Regions from separate parts of the Caloranaerobacter longqiensis genome, predicted to be linked through region 2. Evidence: riboswitches for the same ligand, from Rfam matches in the RefSeq annotation. Region 2 holds a riboswitch; each other region holds the start of a gene.
The links. Region 2 has a riboswitch for cobalamin ahead of cobT (nicotinate-nucleotide--dimethylbenzimidazole phosphoribosyltransferase). Riboswitches for the same ligand answer to the same signal wherever they lie in the genome.
Positions count from the first base shown of each region.

Region 1: linked by a shared signal. The riboswitch ahead of AB4Y15_RS04865 (energy-coupling factor ABC transporter permease) and the one ahead of cobT (nicotinate-nucleotide--dimethylbenzimidazole phosphoribosyltransferase) in region 2 are both predicted to bind cobalamin.
Region 3: linked by a shared signal. The riboswitch ahead of AB4Y15_RS09965 (ABC transporter ATP-binding protein) and the one ahead of cobT (nicotinate-nucleotide--dimethylbenzimidazole phosphoribosyltransferase) in region 2 are both predicted to bind cobalamin.

Region 1 covers NZ_JBFWFX010000004.1:28,356-38,477, forward strand. The annotation lists gene AB4Y15_RS04835 (heme ABC transporter ATP-binding protein) at 1-437, shown strand, start outside; gene AB4Y15_RS04840 (Cof-type HAD-IIB family hydrolase) at 520-1,341, shown strand; gene AB4Y15_RS04845 (chemotaxis protein CheX) at 1,471-1,950, shown strand; gene trmL (tRNA (uridine(34)/cytosine(34)/5-carboxymethylaminomethyluridine(34)-2'-O)-methyltransferase TrmL) at 1,963-2,433, shown strand; gene AB4Y15_RS04855 (hypothetical protein) at 2,706-3,002, shown strand; gene AB4Y15_RS04860 (hypothetical protein) at 3,030-3,281, shown strand; cobalamin riboswitch at 3,693-3,880, shown strand; gene AB4Y15_RS04865 (energy-coupling factor ABC transporter permease) at 4,089-4,832, shown strand; gene AB4Y15_RS04870 (energy-coupling factor ABC transporter substrate-binding protein) at 4,832-5,113, shown strand; gene cbiQ (cobalt ECF transporter T component CbiQ) at 5,141-5,878, shown strand; gene AB4Y15_RS04880 (energy-coupling factor ABC transporter ATP-binding protein) at 5,907-6,746, shown strand; gene AB4Y15_RS04885 (RNA-guided endonuclease TnpB family protein) at 6,862-8,295, shown strand; gene cobI (precorrin-2 C(20)-methyltransferase) at 8,389-9,114, shown strand; gene AB4Y15_RS04895 (sirohydrochlorin cobaltochelatase) at 9,134-9,940, shown strand; gene AB4Y15_RS04900 (cobyrinic acid a,c-diamide synthase CobB) at 9,952-10,122, shown strand, end outside.
Region 2 covers NZ_JBFWFX010000010.1:74,793-84,914, reverse strand. The annotation lists gene cobT (nicotinate-nucleotide--dimethylbenzimidazole phosphoribosyltransferase) at 293-1,339, opposite strand; cobalamin riboswitch at 1,443-1,621, opposite strand; gene AB4Y15_RS09545 (MBL fold metallo-hydrolase RNA specificity domain-containing protein) at 1,828-3,459, shown strand; gene AB4Y15_RS09540 (CPF_0552 family protein) at 3,549-3,812, shown strand; gene hcp (hydroxylamine reductase) at 3,942-5,588, shown strand; gene AB4Y15_RS09530 (two-component system sensor histidine kinase NtrB) at 5,621-7,048, opposite strand; gene AB4Y15_RS09525 (hypothetical protein) at 7,474-8,397, opposite strand; gene AB4Y15_RS09520 (Spo0E family sporulation regulatory protein-aspartic acid phosphatase) at 8,412-8,570, opposite strand; gene AB4Y15_RS09515 (YHS domain-containing protein) at 8,687-8,968, opposite strand; gene AB4Y15_RS09510 (heavy-metal-associated domain-containing protein) at 9,150-9,359, opposite strand; gene AB4Y15_RS09505 (heavy metal translocating P-type ATPase) at 9,379-10,122, opposite strand, start outside.
Region 3 covers NZ_JBFWFX010000012.1:3,600-7,090, reverse strand. The annotation lists gene AB4Y15_RS09975 (hypothetical protein) at 82-348, opposite strand; gene AB4Y15_RS09970 (hypothetical protein) at 628-996, shown strand; cobalamin riboswitch at 1,168-1,343, shown strand; gene AB4Y15_RS09965 (ABC transporter ATP-binding protein) at 1,610-2,029, shown strand; gene AB4Y15_RS09960 (ABC transporter substrate-binding protein) at 2,065-2,337, shown strand; gene AB4Y15_RS09955 (hypothetical protein) at 2,775-2,981, shown strand; gene AB4Y15_RS09950 (spore coat protein) at 3,186-3,452, shown strand.

The DNA of each region.
Region 1 (10,122 bases), on a different contig from region 2:
AAATAGTAAAAGATTCGCTAAAACTTACAGATACTCTGCATTTAAAAGATAAGAGTATTAACCAAATTAGTGGCGGAGAGAGGCAAAGAGTAATTATTGCTAGAGCTTTAGCTCAAGAGCCTGAAATTATGCTTTTAGATGAACCTACTTCGCATTTAGATATAAACCATCAGATAGAGATTCTCTCTCTGCTAAAAAAATTAAATACAGAAAAAAATATGACTATAGTAATTGTTATACATGATATAAATTTAGCGGCTAGATATAGCAGTAAAATGATTTTACTCAATAAAGGTGAAATAATTAGTATTGGGAAACCTAAAGAAGTAATTACATATGAAAATATAGAAATGGCGTATAATTTAAATGTTGTTATTACCGAAAATTTATATACTAATAGTCCATATTTAATACCTTTAACATCGAAAAAATTATGAAATAATTTAGTATAATGATTATGATTATCTTGATTAGTGAATAAGATTTTTTAAAAAAATTAAAATAGAGAAGGGGATATGCATGAATTATAAATTGATAGCAGTAGATATGGATGGAACTTTATTGGATAGTAATAATGAAATTTCAGAGAAAAATAAGAATGCATTAAAAATTGCTACAGAAAAAGGAATACAAGTAGTTATCTCAACCGGCAGAATATTCACATCTGCAAGATTTTATGCAAAGTTATTGGGAATCGTAACTCCAATAATAGCTTGTAATGGAGCATATATTTGTGAATATCATAGGAATAATGTGCTTTATGAAAATCCTATAAATCCTGTTGACTGTAGAGAAATAATTAAAGTATTAGAAGACAATAATATGTATTTTCATTTTTATGATAATGATACATTTTATACAAAAGAATTAAACTATAATTCTTTAAAATACTATAATTGGAATAAAAAACAGAAATCAGGGGACAGAATTAATATACAATTAATTGATGATGCCCAGAAATTATTTGAAGAGAGAAAACCTAAGATTTATAAATTTGTTATAATGGATAATGATTCAGATAAATTAAATTATGTAAAGAATATACTTAGTAAGAATAAGAACATCGAAATTGTAAGTTCATGGAAAGCTAGTTTTGATATAATGAATAAAGGTGTATCTAAAGGTAAAGCACTAGAAAAGTTATGTAATATATTAAATATTAAAAGTAGTGAAGTGATAGCTATTGGGGATAATTATAACGATTTATCAATGATAGAATTTGCAGGCTGTGGTATAGCTATGGGCAACGCAGAAGAAGAAGTAAAAAAGAAGGCTGATATAATTACGGATACAAATGATAATGACGGTGTATATAAAGCTTTAAAAGAATTAATATTTTAATAGTTGATAGTCGATAGTCAATAGTTATTATTTTATTGACTATCGACTAATTTTATAATTCAAAAAATAGAATAAAAATTATATATAGTAATCAATAATAGTATTAAATTAGGTTGAAGGAGTGGACATATGGATGATATTATAATAAGTGCCTTGATAAAATCAGGGCAAGAAATATTTTCCCAGGCAATAAGATTATTTGTGGAAATTGAAGAACCTTATATAAAAAAAGAGGTTGAGTTAAAAGATGATATAGGGATAATTACCGGTTTATCTGGTAATTTAAAAGGACAGATTATAATAAAACTCTCTGAGTCAATATCTAAAAAGATTGTATCGAGCATTTTAAATGATATTCCTATTGCTGAATTAGATGCTTCTTGTGTAAAAATATTATGTGATATGAATAATATGTTAATTTGTAATGCTATTTCAGATATTTATAATACAGGAATTGCAATTGATTTGTCTATACCAGCGTTGATATATGGGCAAGATATAAAATATATAGTAAGCGATGAAGTTATATACTGTATTCCATTTAAAGCAGGAAATGATACAATAGAGGTTAATATTATATTAAAAGATAATGATGATAAAAATTTATAAGGGGGTTTTTTTATGGCTTTAAATATTGTTTTAGTTGAACCTGAAATTCCACAAAATACAGGGAATATTGCTAGAACCTGTGCAGCTACAGGTACATCATTGCATTTAGTTAGGCCATTAGGTTTTTCGCTAGATAATAAATATTTAAAAAGAGCAGGATTAGATTATTGGCATATTTTAGATATACATTATTATGATAGTTTTGATGAATTATTAGAAAAATATGGAAAAGAGAAGTTTTTTTATGCAACTACAAAAGCGAAAAAAAGTTATACAGACATGAAGTTTTTTGATGGGTGTTTTCTTGTGTTTGGAAAAGAAACGGCTGGATTACCAGAGGAGTTGCTTAAACAGAATATAGATAGATGTATGCGAATACCAATGCTGGATAATGAGCATGCAAGATCTTTGAATTTATCAAATTCTGTGGCAATTATAGCTTATGAAGCTTTAAGACAATTAAACTTTCCTAATCTTAGATAAAAAACAGAGTATTTTAGACACAAAAAGCTGAACATTTTTATAATTTTATGAATATCAAAATTATGATTAGCTCGATATGGAGCTATTATTTTTTTAGGTTGATTTAACATAATATGACGAAAATTGCAGAAAAACGTCGGTAAAAAGTTGCATTAATGGTATTGACATGTAAAAGCGGTTTTGTATACAATGAACATAGATTTATGTAAGTTTAAAATTAATAAAAGGTATATTAGAAGTAATAGCAGACAAGAGAGGAAAGCTTAATTATGATGAAGGATAAACTTTTATTTGAAATTTTGAATACATTAGCAGATGATGGAGAAAACATCGAACAAATTGAACACTTGCTATCCTATTTTAATATAGAGTTTAGTAGAAAAAAGGTTAAAAAATGCTTAAATGAATTACTTGATAAGTCATTGATATATATAACATATCCTAATGGCAGTAGCAATGATTACTTTATTAAATTATCTTATGATAATAAAGAGATTGAGGATTATTGGTTTGAAATGACAGAAAAAGGACGTAAATTGTGGGAAAGAATTGAATTTAAATCAGAATAATTACAATAACTAAAGAGGAGATATGTTATGCAAAATAAATTTAATACATTAGATGAGTTTTACGACAACTTAAAGCGAGGAGGAGAAATAGAGTTTAGATATAAGGGTAAGGAATATTGTATAACACATCCAGAAGGTAAAATATCAATAATGGAAAAGTATAACTATGAGACGGAGAAATTATACGAAGATATTGAAGAAGTTGGAGAATATGTTATAGAGGATAAAAAACTAAAAGAGATAGTATCTAGTATTGAAATAATTTTTAGATGTTTTTGATAATTTTAGCGGGCTTATTGAAAAGATAGCCCACTTTAGCGTATTGAAGTATAAAACGGTATAGTTAAGGTTAACCATGCTCTTAGTGAGGAAAGAATGATAGAATACTTACAATATTACAAATACAAAATGGAGGGTTAAAGTGTGAGCGATTTAAATAGTGGGGATTTAGAGGCACAGGATGATTATGGACAGACGCCTTTATATGTAGCGGCAAGTTTAGGACATGTAGATATTGAGATAATTATTTAAAGATTGGCAAGTGATTATTAAAGTATGAAAAAATCAATAAGAATAGCTTTAATATTTTTTTTACAACCTTATAATCTTATACATATTACAAATAGGGGCAAAATTATATTTTATTGACAATTTCTATTATTATTTTTATAATAGAAATTGAAGAAAAACTTAATATTGAAGTTTTAAGGTGCTTCTTTATTTAAAGAAGTTAAAAGGGAAGTTCGGTGAAAATCCGACGCAGCCCCCGCTACTGTGAGCGAAGACGAAACCTTATTATGCCACTTGGTAAAACCAGGGAAGGCAAGGGAGTAGGATGAAGCGCGAGCCAGGAAACCTGCCTTAAAACTTTAGCAACAGCTTCGGAGGGAAGTGTGTGCGTTATTATTGATAGTAAAAGATGCACTTGTGTTCCCTAGTGTGTCTTTTATTATGTCTATTTAGCGAAAAACCTTGCATGCTGTTGCAAGGTTTTGTTTTTTTACAAAATATATATATCATAAATAATTATGGTATATGTAACTTTTTATTTAAAAAATATGAAATACATAAAAAGGGGGAAAAAATATGAAAAACAAAAAAATATTTTTATTCTTATCTATTTACTTTTTATATTTTCTAACACCAAATAATGTATATGCAATGCACATAATGGAAGGGTTTTTACCAGTTAAATGGACTATTATTTGGTTTATAGTTTCAATTCCATTTATATTAATTGGCATAAGGAGAATGAATAAAATATGTAAAGATGATATTAATATGAAAATGTTGTTAGGATTATGCGGTGCTTTTGTATTCGTACTCTCATCATTAAAAATCCCATCTGTTACAGGAAGTTGTTCTCATCCTACCGGAGTAGGTCTTGGTGCTATATTATTTGGGCCTATGATAGCAAGTGTACTAGCTCTAATAGTCTTGATATTTCAAGCGCTTTTACTTGCACATGGGGGAATAACTACATTAGGAGCAAATGTATTTTCAATGGGAATTGCTGGTCCAATAGCTGCATATGGAATATATAAATTATTTAGTAAAGGTAAAAAATCAAAAAGTTTAAGTATTTTTCTTGCAGCAGCAATAGGAGATTTAGTTACATATATTGTTACGTCAATACAGCTTGGAGTTGCTTTTCCATCTGAAATTGGTGGAGTTATTGCTTCTGTAACTAAATTTTTAGGTATATTTGCAGTTACACAAATACCTTTAGCAATAAGTGAAGGATTTTTAACTGTAGTCGTATACAATTTACTAACTCAATATAATAAGGATGAACTTCAACAACTGGCTGCAATAAGGGGGGAGAAATGATGTTTAAAAGAAATTTGTTAATTATCTTTATTGTTATAATACTTACTATTATTCCTCTTGTAGTAAAAAAAGATGCAGAATTTGGTGGAGCTGATGGTTTAGCTGAAGAATATATAAGTACATTAGATCCGGATTATGAACCATGGTTTAATAGTATTTGGGAGCCTCCAAGTGGAGAAATAGAAAGTTTATTATTTGCTCTTCAAGCAGCTATAGGAAGTGGATTTATTTTCTATTTCTTTGGTTACTACATGGGGAAAAGAAGGAGAATGGTAGATTAAATGATTTTGATAGATAAATATTCATATATGAATAATATTAGAAAAATTCATCCTATGGAAAAAGTTCTTTTTGGACTTTTTCCATTATTTACATGCATTATATCTAAATCATTATTTCTATATATTTTTGTGATTATTACTTTTTCATTTAGTATTTTAGTAATAGCCAAAATACCAGTAAAATATTATCTTAAAATTTTATTTATTCCACTTCCATTTTTAATTATTAGTTTTTTAGCAATTGCAATCGATTTTTCTAGAACTTATGAAGTTTTAGATTATTTTATAAAAATTAAATCCCTTTATATTGGATTAAGAAAAGAGGGATTAAATACAGGAATACATCTATTTTTTAGAGTTTTTGCTTCAATAAATTGTCTTTATTTTATATCTCTTACTACTCCAATTAACGATATAATATGGGTTTTAAGGCGAATGAAGTTACCTAAAACTTTTGTTGAAATATTCATGATAATATATAGGTTTATATTTGTTTTGTTAGATACCGCGAGTAATATAAAAAATTCACAACTTTGTAGGTTAGGATATAGCAGTATTAAAAGAGGATATTATTCATTAGGTAAACTTATAAGTAATGTATTTATAAAATCGTTTCACATTCATAGAATGTTGTTCCTTTCAATGATTTCAAGGGGATATGATGGTGAGATTAACGTTTTAGAAGAGGAATATGAATATTCATTTAAAAATAAGATTTTGATTTCCATATATTTTACATTTACTATAGTTATAGCATTCTTCTAAACAATTAAAGTTAATGGAGGAAAGTATATTGAAGAATATAATAATTTCCTGTGAAAAAATACACTATAAGTATCCTGATGGGACTTATGCACTTAAGGGTTTAAATATTAATATTGAAAAGGGTAAAAAAATAGGTATTTTAGGTCCAAATGGAGCAGGCAAAACTACTTTATTTTTTCATTTGAATGGGCTATACAAGCCAGATTATGGGAAAATATATTTTGAAGGCAAAGAAGTTGTATATGATAAAAAAAATCTAAAGTATTTAAGAAGTAAGGTTGGAATAGTTTTTCAGGATTCTGATGCTCAACTTTTTTCTTCAAGTGTATATGAAGAGATTTCCTTTGGTATTATGAATTTAAATATACCGATTAATGAAGTTAAGAGGAGAGTAGATTATGTAATAACTAAGCTTGGAATAGAAAATTTAGTTCATAGGCCTACTCATTTTCTTAGTGGAGGAGAAAAGAAAAAAGTTGCAATAGCATCTATTCTTGCAATGAGTCCTGAAGTAATAATTTTAGATGAGCCATTAGCTAATGTTGATTCAAAAGCTGCTGATGAAATAATTGAAATACTTAATCAGCTTAATAATGAAAATAAGACAATTATTATTTCTTCACATAATCCAGATAATATTTATTCTTGGGCTGATTATATATATGTATTATATGACGGTAATATTCTTGGCGAAGGTACACCATATGAAATATTTAGCAATGATAAATTAATGGAAATAGCGAATGTAAAGAAACCGATAATACTTGAATTTTATGAAAAATTAAGAGATAAATACCCAGAAATAAAAAATAAATATGGTATACCTAAAAATAAGGATGAATTATTTAAAATAATAGAATTAATATAAGATTTATGGAGGATAATTAACAGTTACAAAATATTTATAAAAACTTATAAAAACTTTAAAACAATTATAAATTCAAAAAGTAGTTAAGGAAGATTATAGAGGGAGTTAAAGGGAGATGAGTAAATCAGCAGATGAAAATATAAGAACATACAAAATGAGAATAAAAGACAAAAAATTCAAATCAAAGGTTATAGATTATATTTACAAGTATAGACATTTTGAAAACATGTATATAATACTCCTTAATCAAGACTATAAACAAAACATCGGAGATTTTAGGTTGTTAACTAACTATGAAATAATGAGAGCACTATTTAGAAGAACTACTCCGAAAAAGCTAGAAGAAAAGCTAACTTATATCAGAAATAAATATAAAAACCATCAAATAATGAATGACTTAATAAACTTATCTAAAAGACTTAAAATTCACAATTTAGTAGAAATAATGAAAAGAGTAAAATATCAATATAAAGGATTTTTTACTAGAGTTAAAAGTGGAGATTATAAAGCAAAACCGCCAAAACCTAAAAAACTATCAAAACTAACTAATTATACAATTCCATTAGATAGTTATAAAGGATTTTCATTAAAAAGAAAAAATCAGCTAGGAATAAACCTTAACAATAAAATGATAAGGACATATATAAATCATAAAGAATTAGAGAAAGTAGTAGGGAATTTAAAAAATATTAAAGCAGTACATCTTAATTTTTCAAACAGTGAATTGTACTTACTTTTCATATATGAAAAAGAAGAGAAAGAAATAAAAGAAAAACCTTACAAAAGTGCAGGGATAGATATAGGAATAAACAACCTTTTAAGTATATATGTAGACGATAAAGAAACACTAAGTTTAATAATAGATGGTAAAAAGTTCAAGACATATAACGCTAACTTTAATAGATTTATAGCAAAATTAAACAGAGAAATAAAGACTACAAAAGATAAAAATAGAAAAAGATATTTAGAAAAATATAGAACATATATTTACGAAAAAAGAAATAGATATTTTCATGATCAATTTCATAAAATCAGTAAAAGAGTATTAGAGTATCTAGAAAAACATGATGTAACAGAGATAATATTATCGGACAACCTAAACAATCTAAAAAATAATGGTAAGTGCAGATTGAATAAAACTAACAAGCAAAGCTTTATACAAATACCATTTGGAAAGTTAATAAGGTATATAGAATACAAAGCCAAAGGTTATGGAATAGAAGTAAAATTCGTAGATGAAAGCTACACATCTAAAGTAAGTAGCTTAACAGAAGATATAAAAATAATGCAAGAATTATCCCAATATAACCTTGATTTAACTAATGCTTTAAATGGGAAGCGAGTTAAACGAGGTTTATTCAAAGACAAAGTTATAAATAAAATAATTAATGCTGATTTAAACGGAGCGAGGAATATATGTATATTGGGCAATAGAAAAGCACAGCAAAAATACAAAATAGGAGGTGAAAACCGTTGGCTTATGCTTAAGCTGTGCAATCCTATAAAAGTAGAAAGCGACTTCGAGTTATGCAGGCTTATAGCCTCATAATAGAAGTATCGGATAAGATCTATAAATCTATAAAGATTTATAGGTATGCGTTGCTTTCTATAAGGTTTTTATAGATATAAGTCAACGGTATATATGAGAAAAGGTATATTTTATGGAGTGGGAGTTGGTCCTGGAGATCCGGAACTCATAACTATTAAAGCAAAAAAGATATTAAATGAAGTAGATGTAATAATATGTCCAGAAAAAAGAGAGTCAGCAGGGAGTTTTGCTTATAAAATAGCTAAAGAACATATAAAAAGTAATGCAGAAATAATGTATTTGACATTTCCCATGGTATATGATGAAAATGAGCTTCAAAACAAATGGGAAGAAAATGCTTCTATAATAGCAAAAATGGTGAACAAAGGCAAAACAGTAGCATTTATCACTTTAGGTGATCCTACTATTTATAGTACATATATGTATCTTTTGCATTATTTAAAGAAATACGATATTGAAGTCAAGACAATACCGGGAATTACCTCATTTTGCTCTGTATCGAGTAGTTTAAATATGCCCATAGCTGAATGGGAAGAAGGATTTAGTGTAGTTCCATTAAGAAAAGGTGATAATGACAAACTTAAAAGGGCTTTGGACAATTTTGAAAATGTTATAGTAATGAAGCCAGCAAATGATTGTAAAATTCTTGCTAATGAATTATTAAAAAGGGGGCTTGAAAACAATTTTGTTTTAATTTCTAAGTGTGGTACAGAAGAAGAGAGAATTATTACGGACATTAATGTAATAATTAATGAAAAAATTCCATATCTTTCTACAATAATAATTAAAAAGAATGGTTTGAAAATATATAAATATTAACTTAAGAGAGGAGAAAAAGATGAAAAGAGAAATAAACTCAAATAAGAGAGCAATTTTAGTAGTTAGTTTTGGGACTAGCTATGCTAAAACTAGAAAATTAACAATTGAAGCTACTGAAAAGAGGTTTGAAGAGGAATTTCCTGCTTACGATATAATAAGGGCTTTTACTTCTCAAACAATAATAAATATATTAAAGAAAAGAGATAATATTGAGGTTTTTAATGTAAAAGAAGCATTAGAATATCTAAAAAATCAGGGTTACTCGGAAGTAATTATACAGCCACTACATATAATAAATGGAATTGAATATGAAGAGTTAGTTTCAGAAGCTATGAATTATGTTAAATTCTTTGATAAATTTAAAATAGGCAGACCTTTGCTTACATCTACAGAAGATTACAAAGAAACAGTTAATGCATTAGCAAAGCAGTTTACAAACCTAAAAGAAAATGAGGCAGTAGTTTTTATGGGACATGGAACTTGCCACCATTCGAATGCTGCATATGTAGCAATGGAATATGTATTTAATGACTTAGGATATAAAAACGTTTTTGTGGGAACAGTTGAAGGATATCCTGAAATTGAACAAGTTATGAATAGACTTAAAGAAAATAATATAGAGAAAGTTACTTTAATGCCATTTATGCTTGTAGCAGGAGAACATGCACTAAATGATATGGCAGGAGAAGAAAGTGATTCATGGAAAACTATTTTAGAAAAGGCTGGATATGAAGTTGATGTATATTTACATGGATTAGGTGAGAATAGAGGAATACAAAACATTTATATAAGACATGCATATGAGGCAAAAACAATTGTAGAATGAGGATGATATTTATGAAAATGCCAAGATTTGTAATTGGTGGTACTCAAAGCGGCGTTGGCAAGACAACAGTATCTGTAGGAATAATGAAAGCTCTTAGTAAAAGAGGTTTAAATGTGCAACCTTATAAAATTGGTCCAGATTACATTGATCCTGCTTTTCATAGTTTTGTAACAGGTAATAAA
Region 2 (10,122 bases):
AAACCTGCAACCATTTAAAAAACTATAATTGTTTATATTATCTAATATAGATTATATAATATATATATGGAATATCAAATATTCTTTATTTTTATATGATTGGTTTTATATAAAAGTAAAATAGTTTAAAATTAAATAAAGCATAGTTTCTAACTTTAAAAAGTGTTAGAAACTATGCTCATCTATATTTTATTTAAAATCTATATCTAGAAGATAATATTAGTAACACAAAATAGTTCTACTACATCCTGATAGAAATAAAAAGGAAACAAAAAACCGTCCCCTTGTATCTTTATACTGGTATCCCGGCTTCAGCGAACGTAATCATTTCATTATTCATATACGTAGCTGCCTCAATTAAATTTAAAGCAAGTACTGCCCCCGTTCCTTCTCCAAGTCTCATATCCATGTAAAGCATTGGTTTTAGTCCAAGAAACTCTGCTGCATATACTGCTCCCTTTTCCTTCGATGCATGGGAAGGTATAAGAAAATTTTTAGTTTTAGGCTCTATAGTACATGCTATAAGAGCAGCTGCCAGAGAAATAAATCCATCTATCACTACCGGCACCCTATTAGCTGCTCCCGCAAGCATCACTCCAGCCATTCCGCCTATTTCAAGCCCTCCAACTTTAGCAAGAACATCTATCCCATCCTTCGGATTAGGATTATTTATTTCTATAGCTCTCTTCACTACTCCAGCTTTATATTCAAGTCTTTCTACTGGAAAATTAGCTCCTATTCCCGTTACTTCAAAAGGATCATATCCACATATAACCGAAACAATCGCCGCACTTGGAGTGGTATTACATATTCCCATTTCTCCAGTTGCCAAAATATTTTTTCCTTTTTTAATCTGTTCTTCAGCAACTTGTATTCCAACTTCTAAAGATTTTATGGCTTCCTCTCTACTCATAGCAGGCCCTTTAGCCATATTATCTGTTCCATACTTTACTTTCCTACTTATTATTCCAATCTCATCTATATCTACCTTCACACCTATATCTACAGGTACTACATCAGCTCTAGCTTGTTTCGCTAATGCACAAACTCCTGTTACCCCTCTTGCCATATTTCTAGTTTGAATTTCTGTTACTTCCTGCGGAAATACTACAACTCCTTCTTCAAAAACGCCGTGGTCTGCTGCCATAACTATAACCACTTTTTTATCTACCTTTGGATAAAGTTCCCCCGTTATTCCTGCAAGCTGAATGACTATCTCCTCCAATCTTCCTAAACTCCCGGGCGGTTTAATAAGATTATCCACCCTTTCTTTTGCCTTTGCCATAGCTTCCTTATCGAGTTCTCCAATTTTACTAATAGTTTGTTTTAATAAATCCATATTTTGTCCCCCTTCTTTTCTATATTTATTTTCTTATAACTAAAAAAGTTCATAGTTTATTTGTGCATGACAAACAAACCATGAACTTTACCATCATCCATGAGTTTTATGTAAATTATAGGCAGGTCTCCTGGCTCAGGTTCAACACCTTTAAACGCCTTCCCAGATTAATATCCAGTGGCATCATGTTTAAAGGCTCACCTTCACAGTGGCGGGTCCGCTGGAGATTTCCACTCCATTCCCTATTCTCCCTAAACGGGCACCTATAATTTTTATATTAATTTGTATACTAAAAGGATATATTCTATGTATTTCAAAAAATTCCTGCTAAATACTAATAAATTTTTCTATTTTTATCTATTCTACTTTAGATTTATGTCCCTAAAGAGGATTTTTGTTTTTTTATGTAGAAATAAATGGGTATATATTTTATATATTAAACGGTTTACAATTGGACAAACAACACAACAGAGTTAGGAGGAGTGGGAATGAAAATACATTTTTATGGAGCTGCTGAAATTGTAACAGGTTCTAATCACTTAATTACAACAGATAAATACAAAATTTTAATCGACTGTGGTATGTTCCAAGGTAGTGAAGAACTAGAAAAACTAAATTACAAGGATTTTGAATATAATCCTTCTGAAATTGATTTTGTTTTGCTTAGTCATGCTCATATAGACCATAGTGGTAGAATTCCAAAATTAGTAAAGGAAGGCTTTAAAGGTAAAATAATTTGTACAAAAGCTACTTATGATTTATGTAAAATCATGCTATTAGATAGTGGTCATATACAAGAATCAGATACAAAATGGCTTAACAGGAAACGTATACGTGCCGGTAAAGCTCCTATTAACCCTCTATATACGGTAGAAGATGCTAATATAAGTTTAAACTACTTTAAACCTGTTTTATATAATCAAAAAATTAATCTAAACGAAAATATCCAAGTCAGATTTAGAGATGCTGGTCATCTGCTTGGTTCTTCAATAATAGAATTATGGATTACAGAAAAAAACAAAACAGTGAAAATAGTTTATTCTGGCGACTTAGGAATGAAAAACAAACCTATACTAAGAGACCCAGAACTTATAGAAGAAGCAGACTATTTAATTATAGAATCAACATATGGCGATAGATTACATGAAAGCGTTGCTGAAAGGACTAATAAATTAATAGAAATAATAGATAAAACCGTATCTAGAGGCGGTACAGTTATTATACCTTCGTTTGCTGTAGGAAGAACTCAAGAATTAATCTATGAATTAAACAATTATTATGAGAATTTAGACATCATGGAAACATATAAAAAAATACCTATCTATGTTGACAGTCCAATGGCAGTTTCAGCTACTCAAGTTTTTAAAGACAATCCATATTGTTTTGATGATGAAACCAAAAAACTCATACTAAGCGGAGATAATCCGTTTGAATTTGAAAATCTTTATTTTATTAACGACCAAAAAGAATCTATGAGACTAAACGAATATAATTATCCAAAAGTCATTATTTCAGCTAGTGGAATGTGTACTGCTGGTAGAATTAGGCATCATCTTAAGCATAATCTTTGGAAAAAAGAAAATAGTGTTATATTTGTAGGTTATCAAGCAGAAGGTACTTTAGGCAGAATGCTCAAAGATGGTGCAAAAAAAGTCAAAATATTAGGAGAAGAAATAAGCGTTTTAGCAGAAATATATAGTATTGAAGGTTTCTCTGGCCACGCTGATCAAAAAGGTCTAATGGATTGGTTAAAAGGTTTCAAAAAATTCCCCGAAAAAGTCTTTGTAGTTCACGGTGAAGAGCAATCAGCCAAAAAATTAGCAGAATTAATTAAAGAAACCTACAAAGTCGATACTATCATACCAAATATGGGATATATTTATGAATTTAAAGACAATGAAGCAAAAGTTTATCATGGTGAAATATTAGAACCTCTTAAAAAGAAAGAAAACATTAAAAAAGAACTACAAGAAGTATATAATCAGTTTGAAGTTTTAATTGCTAATACTGAAAAAATTATTGATGAAGAGATATTGAAAAAAGATTATGATAAATTGAAAAATAAACTTATAGAATTACAGCAGAAATTACTAGATATCAGTATTCTTTTAGGAGATTAATATGTATGTTTATATTCAAACTATGTTTAAAAAAATAGTTTTTTGATAATATTATGATAAAATTAAAAAAATATATATGGAGGGATAATATGTCAAAAATAATTTTAGGTCTGCAAATTGACAATCGTTTCGAGGAAGTATCTGAAGTACAAAAAATATTGACTGATTACGGATGTATTATTAAAACTAGATTAGGTCTACATCAACAAGCAGAAGATAATAATAACTGTACAGAAAAAGGATTAATACTACTTGAATTAATTAATAATTGTGGTGATAAATGTAATGAATTAGAAGAAAAATTAAGTGCGATAAATGGCGTTGTAGTTAGAAAAATGGATTTCTCTTATTAATCTTATATCAATCAAACCTTCTATTAGTCAAGCTAATAGAAGGTTTTTTCTTTTTGTGATTCAAATCACTGAATTATTTTTAAATTTTGGGTATATTATAATTAAAGAAAGACAATAGGATGGTTAGTTATGGATAATCAAATGTTTTGTTATCAATGTGAACAAACAGCAGGTGGAAAAGGTTGTGTTAAAATAGGTGTTTGTGGAAAAGACCCAGAAGTTGCAGCTCTACAAGACTTACTTATTTACTTACTAAAAGGAATAGGTTTTTATGGGCAGAAAGCATTAGAAAAAGGCAAAAAAATTGATGAAGAAATTCATAAGTTTGTTATGGATGCAATGTTTGCTACTTTAACTAATGTTAACTTTGATGCCGAAAGATTTGTTGAATATATTAAGAAAGCTGCTGAAGTAAAAGAAAATCTTAAAGAATTAGCTGGAGATATTGAAGGACCTATTCCAGACGCTGCAAGTTACAAAGTACCTTCAACAAAAGAAGAAATGATAAATGATGCAAAAAAAGTTGGAATAATGGCTGATGAAGACTTAGATCAAGATATTCGTTCACTTAGAGAACTACTTATTTATGGTTTAAAAGGAATGGCTGCATATGCACACCATGCTTATGTTTTAGGTAAAACTGATGAGACTGTAAATAATTTCTTCTATAAAGGACTAGCTGCTACTTTAAATGATAATTTAACTATAGATGATTTATTTAATCTAAATATGGAATTAGGTCAAGTTAACTTCAAGTGTATGGAATTATTAGATAGTGCTAATACTGGTGCCTATGGTAATCCTGAACCAACTGAAGTATTAATAACTAAGAAAAAAGGACCTTTCATAATAGTTTCTGGTCACGACTTAAAAGATTTAAAAGAACTTCTTGAGCAAACAGAAGGTAAAGGTATAAATATTTATACTCACGGAGAAATGTTACCAGCTCATGCATATCCTGAACTTAAAAAATATCCGCATTTAGTTGGTAACTACGGTGGTGCATGGCAAGACCAACAAAAAGAATTCGATAACATACCTGGTGCAATATTAATGACAACAAACTGTTTACAAAAACCTAGAGACAGCTATAAAGACAGAATTTTTACTACTAGCATAGTAGGTTGGCCAGATGTAGCTCATATAGAAGAAGTAAATGGTAAAAAAGATTTTACACCTTTAATAGAAAAAGCTTTAGAGCTTGGTGGTTGGCAAGAAGACGAAGAAGAAAAGAAAATTTTAGTAGGATTTGGACATAATACGGTATTAAGCCTATCTGATAAAATTATTGAGGCTGTAAAAAAAGGTGATATCAGACACTTCTTCTTAATAGGTGGATGTGATGGTGCTAGACCAGGAAGAAATTATTATACTGAATTTGCTGAAAAAACACCAAAGGATACAATAATTTTAACATTAGCTTGTGGAAAATATAGATTTAATAAAAAAGACTTTGGTAAAATTGGAGAATTCCCAAGATTATTGGATGTAGGTCAATGTAATGACGCTTATTCAGCTATAAAAATAGCAGTTGCTCTTGCAGATGCTTTTGAATGTGATGTAAATGAACTACCTCTATCAATGATACTATCATGGTATGAGCAAAAAGCAGTATGTATTCTTCTTACATTATTATCATTAAATATCAAAAATATTTATCTTGGACCAACTTTACCAGCATTCATTTCACCAAACGTATTACAAGTATTAGTTGATAAGTTCAATATAAAACCTATTTCAAATGCAGAAGCTGATATGAAAGAAATATTAGGCTAAATAAAAAGGCTATCTCTATCGAGATAGCCTTTTTATTTAGAAGTTATAGTTTTAATTGGTAAAAAAATATCAAATTTTGTACCAGTTCCTGGTTTGCTAGAAACTTCAATATATCCATCATGTTCATCAATAATTCTATGAGTTATAGCTAATCCAAGCCCAGTTCCAGTATCTTTAGTTGTATAAAATGGTTCAAATATTTTTTCAAGTTCATTTCTTTGTATACCTGTGCCATTATCTTCAAATGACACCTTAACCCAACCATCTTTTATATTTAAACTTATGTTTAAATAACCTCCTTCAGGCATTGCTTGCACAGAATTGAATATAACATTTATAAAAGCTTGTTTTATTTTTTCTGAATCTATTAATATTTCTATGTCTACTTCAGACGTATAAATAATTTTAACATCATGTTGTTGAGCATACTTTTTAGTAAGCATAATTACTTCTTTTATAAGTTTATCTATGCTTTGGTTTTTAATCTGATTTACATTAGGTTTAGCAAAATCCAACAATCCTTTAATTACCATATTAGCTCTATCTACTTCATGAACTATAATTTCAAGCCCCTCTTTTATTTCAGCATCTTCTATATCTTTAATTACAGTCTGAGATATAGTCTTTATAATCCCTAATGGATTCCTTATTTCATGAGCAATACCAGACGCAAGTTGTCCAACTGCTGATAGTTTTTCTGCTCTTCTCACTTGATTTTCCAATTTCCTAATCTCCGAGATGTCCTCAAGTACAATAACAACTCCCTCTATTTTATTTAGAATATTATGCAATGGATAAGCAAATAATTTTACATAAATATTAGTTTTATCTTTTGAATTACACTTAGTAACGATATTCACTTTTTTATCAAAAGCCAGTACATCTTTTAGTATTTTTTCAATTTTATCATACTCTGTAAATAGAATATCTAATCCTTTCCCTATACATGTTTCATCTAAATCTAACAATTTTCTTCCTTCTTTATTTATCAATTGTATTTTTAAATCTTTATCAACTGCTATAAGAACATTAGTTATACTATCTAATATATTTTGAGTAAAATTTTCAAGATCGGTCAATTTTCTAATTTGTATCTCCAATATCTTTTTCTTTTTAAAATCTGCTTCAACTAAAAATCCAGTAACCGTGCCTATAAAAACAAACATAATTATTTCTAAAAAATGATTTAAAATAGACATATTTATTTTCTCTAATGATAATATCTCTGGAAAGATTAAAGGCGTAACATATAAAATAGAAACTATTACTGATGTAAATAGACCTCCCTTTAATCTGAATTTAAATGAAGAAATTATTATAGGAATATAAAACAATCTCCTGTGAAAATCGTGTATATCCCATCTAGCTGGTATAATTGAATAGTGAAGCATTGTTATAATCACAATACTTATACTAATAAAAATAATATCCATTATTTCTTTTTTATTAAATCTCTTCATTTTAATTCTCCTTTAATAGAACAAAATCTTCGATTTAAAATAAATTATAAAGATGATTTTACCTATATCTATAAACGGAATTTATATTCAAAATTATTCACAATTTAACAAGGTATATAACGACTCTGGCATGTAAGCATGCCAGACAAAGTTTCAATAAAATCAACATTAATTTTTTTATTAAATATAAGATTTTATTATAATTCCCTATGGATTATAAAAAATATCTCTAATAGTTATTATAATACATAAACTTTATAATTCCCTAACAAAATAAAAAGGACAGACTTATAATCTATCCTCAAACTGTTAATAAACTTTATAATTAAAATTATAGAAATAAAAGCAAATGCACGGCAAAAATTTAGTATAAAAACTAAACCAAACTTTAAATTTCGTAAACTTTACTTGAAATCTAACCCAAACTATTTAACCAAACTTTTGAAATTTACCTCTTCTTTGGTCCAAATAAAAACTCTTTCCTCTGCACCTGCTACATCTGTCATAATAATTTTTAAATACTCTGTATTATTGTCAATTAGACTTTGTCCGTTAACTTTACTAGGAACAATTAATTTACCAAAAACATGATGTCCTTCAGGTATACCTACAGGAAGCCACTCTATATTTTCACTAACTTCTAGCCCTTTATCATTTTTTAATACTATTTTCTGTTCTAAGTTATTTTCAGAAATATTATAAGTATGAGTATTTAAAAATACATCAAATACCAGATTTTCTTTTAAATTTTCATTATCTAAAAATAAATTTAGAAAAACAACATCTACATAAACATCATTCTGAAAATCAGTTCTAATATATTTTATATTTTCATCAGAGTATATTTCTTCATAATAACTATTTTCAGATATTTGCTCCTCATCTATTATTTGATCCTCTACTTGAGTATAATCTGCTTTATCGTTATTATTTATATCTTCTATATAAATATTTTCTTCATCAATTTCTATATCAGTTTCTTGATTGTCTTGTTCTGTTATTTCTTGATTATCTTCTTTTATCACTTCATTATATTCATCTTTATCCGTTTTATCCTGATATTTTTTATCTAATATATTAATTGAACTTTCATCAGAAGTTTTTTCTTCATTTTCCATATCTAAATCTTCTACTTCGCTGTTCTTATCTATGTTCTTATCTATGTTTTTATCATTATACTCTTTATTATCGTCTAATTTCTTATCCTGTTGAATAAGTGTCTGTTCGACTTTCTCAATTTTTGTTCGAGAAGTCTCATTATTTGTTCTACTGGAAGATTTCTTATCTATATAAATAAACGAAGATGCAATAATTATTATTGTAATTATTATACTTAGTGCCCTTGCCATGTCTACCTCCCATACTAACCATTATTTTCATATAATTTATAATATTCTACTATTAATTGATCTAATCCAACACTTAATTTATATATGATTTCATAATCTTCTTGATTTTTAATAGCTTTATTTAGTTTTTCTCTTAATATAGATATTCTATATATTAAATACACAATATCCATCTCCACTTTTACGCCATATCTTATAGAATAAAATTTTCTTTTAATGTGATTTTATTCACCGATTTTATAAAAGTGTTGCATATAACACAAGTACTGTATTATTTAGTATTACAAAATTATTTCATTCTAATAAACTTTTCTTCACACTCTCTACTACAGAAATAATATGTGCGGCCATTAATAGTTCTTCTTATTGAGTCAGTTTTACTAACATACATACCACATACAGGGTCTTTAGCTGTTTCTAATGAATTCATATGATTTTCTTTATGCATAGTATGACCATTACTTTTATGTTGCATATGTCTTTCATGAGAATGTCCTCCACAACAACCTCCACCCATTCTCATCATATAAATCATTAATACTACAAATCCTATAGCTAATAATATATTCATAACTAATTCCTCCTTTAATTTTATATTCAAATAATATTGCAATTTATATGCCAGTTTTATAATTTCTAATTTAAAATAATAAAATTTATATCTGAAGATTGTTAACAAAACCCCTGCAAATATTTAATATATGCAGGGATTTTGTCAACAATTTAAGAGCTCCTGTAAAAGGAGCTCTATATTACTCTATTGATACAGCTTCATAACCTGCTTCTTCAACTGCTTTTATTAATTTAGAGTCATCCACTTCATGTGCTAACTCTACTACTGCTTTTTTCTCTGCAACATCAACATTAGCAGCTTTAACTCCGCATACACTTTCTAGTTCTTTCTTTACACGACCTGCACAATGCCCACAAGTCATCCCTTCAATAACAATTGTTTTCTTCATATTAACCCCTCCTAAATTTTTATTTATTTTTAGCTGGCTTAAAGCCTTTCAATCTTAAAGCATTTGATAATACTGAAACTGAACTAAGCGACATAGCAGCTGCTGCAAACATTGGATTTAATTTGGGTCCTCCAAATATATATAGCAATCCTGCTGCTATTGGTATACCTGCTGCATTATATGCAAACGCCCAAAATAAATTTTGTTTTATATTTCTTATTGTAGCTTTACTTAACTGAATAGCTGTAACTACATCCATAAGGTCACTCTTCATTAACACTATGTCTGCTGATTCCATAGCAACATCTGTACCAGAACCTATAGCAATACCGACATCAGCTTGTGCTAATGCAGGAGCGTCATTTATCCCATCTCCAACCATCGCAACTTTTTTACCTTTTTCTTGAAGCTTCTTAACTTCATTGGCCTTATCTTGTGGTAAAACCTCGGCCAAAACTATATCTATTCCTACTTGTTTAGCAATAGCTTCAGCTGTTCTTTTATTATCACCAGTAATCATCGCTACTTCTATTCCCATACTATGAAGTCTCTTAATAGCTTCTAAACTACTTTCCTTAACAACATCTGCTACTGCTATAATTCCAACTAGCTTATTATTAATAGCAACAAACATTGGCGTCTTACCTTCATTTGCAAGTCTATCAGATTCTTCTTGAAGCGTTATTTCAATATTTCTATCATTCATTAGTTTTTTATTTCCTAAAAGTATATCTTTACCTTCTATCATAACTTCTATACCATG
Region 3 (3,491 bases), on a different contig from region 2:
TTGTCAAGATTAATTTATATAGAAAATTGCGTATCTTATTTGAATTTTAAAAAAAAGAGGCATCTAATATAGATACCTCATTTACTTATCCTTTTTCACTGCAACATATATATTAAAAATTAAACCAATAATCAATATATACATAACAAAATCATTAATATAATATTGAGAATACCCAATTATTTTTGTCCCAAAGAGATTCACTGCCATATCTTTTAGCTTTTCACTCTCTAAAACTAATCCAATACTATAATTCAACCTGCTTACATAAAATATTTTTAATAGGATAACAGCAATAAATAAAACCGCATTAACTATTGAAACTCTCTTTAACACTATCTTTCCCACTCCTAAATATCCAAAACTTTTTCAACTCGTCCAAATTTACATCCATTATATAACAAACTTTTGAGGGTATCAATACCATTTATGTTATCATTTTTCGAATCCTTCTTCAAATTTCATTATATTATGCCATATTAATGTAATATATGTTTCAAAAAAGTAGCATGTTATTATATAATTAATTAAAAAATAGTTTTCACATAGTCTATCATGCCTTCGTTTTATAATTTAATTACTTTTTAACAAATCAAACAACATAAAATTTAAAGGTGATTGCATGCTATGTTAGGTATAAAATTTATAGATAGAAACTTAATACTAACTATAATAGCCTTAATTCCAGTATTTGATATGATATATGGTATAATAAATGCAAAAAAAATAATGCTAACTCTTAGAGAAGAAGTCAAAAATGAGCATAGAGAGGAATATGAAGAATATATTAGAAATTTTATACATCTAATATCTACTATTTCTTTTATTATAATAGATAATACAGTTTTAAGACTATTAATTGCTATTGTTTACTTATTGATAGGATTTATATATGCTGTTGTATACTTTAAAATTAGTGAAAAGAAAAATGAAAAAATCCTTTTTGTGATTTTAGCAACTATCTATTTAGGAATATTTTTAGTCGCAATAGTATAAACATTCAGCAGGAAATAAGGAGACAATTCTCCTGTTTCCTTTTAGATACACTAGAACCATCCCCCTGTATCCTTCTGTTCCCTTGTTTCCTTTGAAATTCATTAAATTTATATAATATAAAATATATTTAAAATCATATCTTTTTATGATATGATAGGTTATGTAAAATAGAATATAGGAGAAAAAATAGGTTTTTATATTAAAAGGGAAATCGGTGCAAATCCGATACAGCCACCGCTACTGTGAGTGGTTACGAAATCAATATATAAGCCACTGGGTTGACTGGGAAAGCATTGAGAGTAGGATAATCCACGAGTCAGGAGACCTGCCTATTTTTTTTTACGAGAAGTAAACCTTCGGTGGGAAGGGGTACTTTTATTTGTTATGTTTAAAATAGCAAAATAAAGCCCATACCTTAAAGAAGGTTATGGGCTTTTTTCATATTAACTTCATAAAAATCAAGGTGATACTATGGCAGAAAACAAAATCGTAAACAAAAATGTAATATTAATCTTATTTTATTATTTTAACTATAATAAGTTTTTTTATAAGCGTAGGCAATGGAGCAGTAAAAATTTCACCTATATTTATTAAGAAGAAAAGAAGGTGTTAGATGATTGGAATTAGAGCTGAAGGACTTTGTGTTAACTATGGAAAGAAAGAAATATTAAAAGAAGTCAATTTAAAAGTTAATGACGGGGAACTAGTTTCAATAATAAGACCTAATAGTTCGGGAAAATCAACTCTTCTTAAAGCATTATCAAGATGTTTAAAACCATCTAAAGGTAATATATATTTGGACAATGAAGATATTTATTCTATTAATACTAAAAAAATAGCCCAAAAGCTAGCAATTTTACCTCAAATTAAAAATATTTCAGCAGATGTAACAGTAGAAAATCTCGTATCATATGGCAGATATCCGCATCTTGGCTTTAGAAAAAGACTTCTCAAAGAGGACAAAGAGATAGTAGACTGGGCTATAGAAAAAACTGGGCTTCAAAAATTAAGAAAAAGATTTGTACCAAGATAAAAGAGATGTAATTTGAAAACTTAATATGTATCTTAATGGAAAAAATAATTCAAGAAGATCCTGATTTTATTTTTGTTCAAACTATGGGCAGTGATAAAGAAAAGATATTTAAAAAATTAAAAAGCGATGTAGAATCTAATCCAGCTTGGGCATCATTAACAGCCGTAAAAAATAATAGATACATAATCCTTCCAAAAGATTTATATCTATACAAACCTAATGATAGATATGCAGAAGCATATGAAAAATTAGCGAAAATTCTTTACCCTGAAGTATTTAACAAAGAACAAAATCTTCATTTTAAATAAATTAAGGCAAATTTTGTTGAAATCCATTACGGAAATTATATTCAAAATTATCTATAATTTAATAAGGAATACAATTTCCTATGGATTATAAAAAATTTCAGCTGCACAAAGCTAAATTTCAATTTTAAAAATTGAAACTTAGCTTTATTTTATTCATATTTGCAAACATTTTGGATACAACAGAACCATCACTTTGTTTCTTTCCCTTTGTTTTCAACTTCCCTTTTTTTCAATTTAAACTATTTTATTGTTTGCTATCTCTTTTTTTCATGCTATATATTTTTTATTAAGTAAAATACTAATAATGAATGGATTTTAAATGATAGTCGATAGTTAATAGATTAATAACTACCAACCAAAAATCAGATGTTTTGGTAAAATTAAGTATTTAATAGCGAATTACGAAAAGCCAATAAATCTAAATCGGAGGTATTGCCATGGCAAATTTTAATTCTAAGCTAGATTATAGAACTCTCTCATTAATCGAAGAACAATTAAGACAAGAAAAACTACTATATAAAAAATACTTAAATTATGCAGAAATGTGTTATGATAGCGAGCTTAAAAACTTATGCTACAACGCTAGTAAGAGACATAAGAAAAATTATAAGAAAGTACTTAGCTATTTAGTTGATAGCCGATAAAAAAATTTAAAATATAAAATTAGTCGATGGTCAACAGTCAGTAGATTAGCTGGATATCGTATAAAATTAGGTACTAGTTACTTGATACTAGAATTAGAAAACAAAGCAAGAAAAAATTAGGTACTAGGTACTAAGCACATAATATTTAAAATTTAGAATTTAAAATTTAAAATTTAAAATTCATATGGTCAGGAGGCATACCTCATGTATATTATTAACAATTTATCAGAAAAAGAAATATTAAATGACTTAGTATTGTCGGAAAAGGAATTAGCAATTTCTTATAATAATACAATTGTTGAATCAACTTGCCCATTTTTAAGGAAAATACTATCTGAATGTCTAAACGATATTCAAGATATTCAATATACAATATATAATATAATGGATGAAAGAGGATGGAATAGAAGCCGTCTAGTAAATAAATCAGATTTACTTAATACAGTAGAAAAATTTCAATCTATACAATAAATAAAAACCTCCGGTTTTTTACCGGAGGTTTTTTATTAC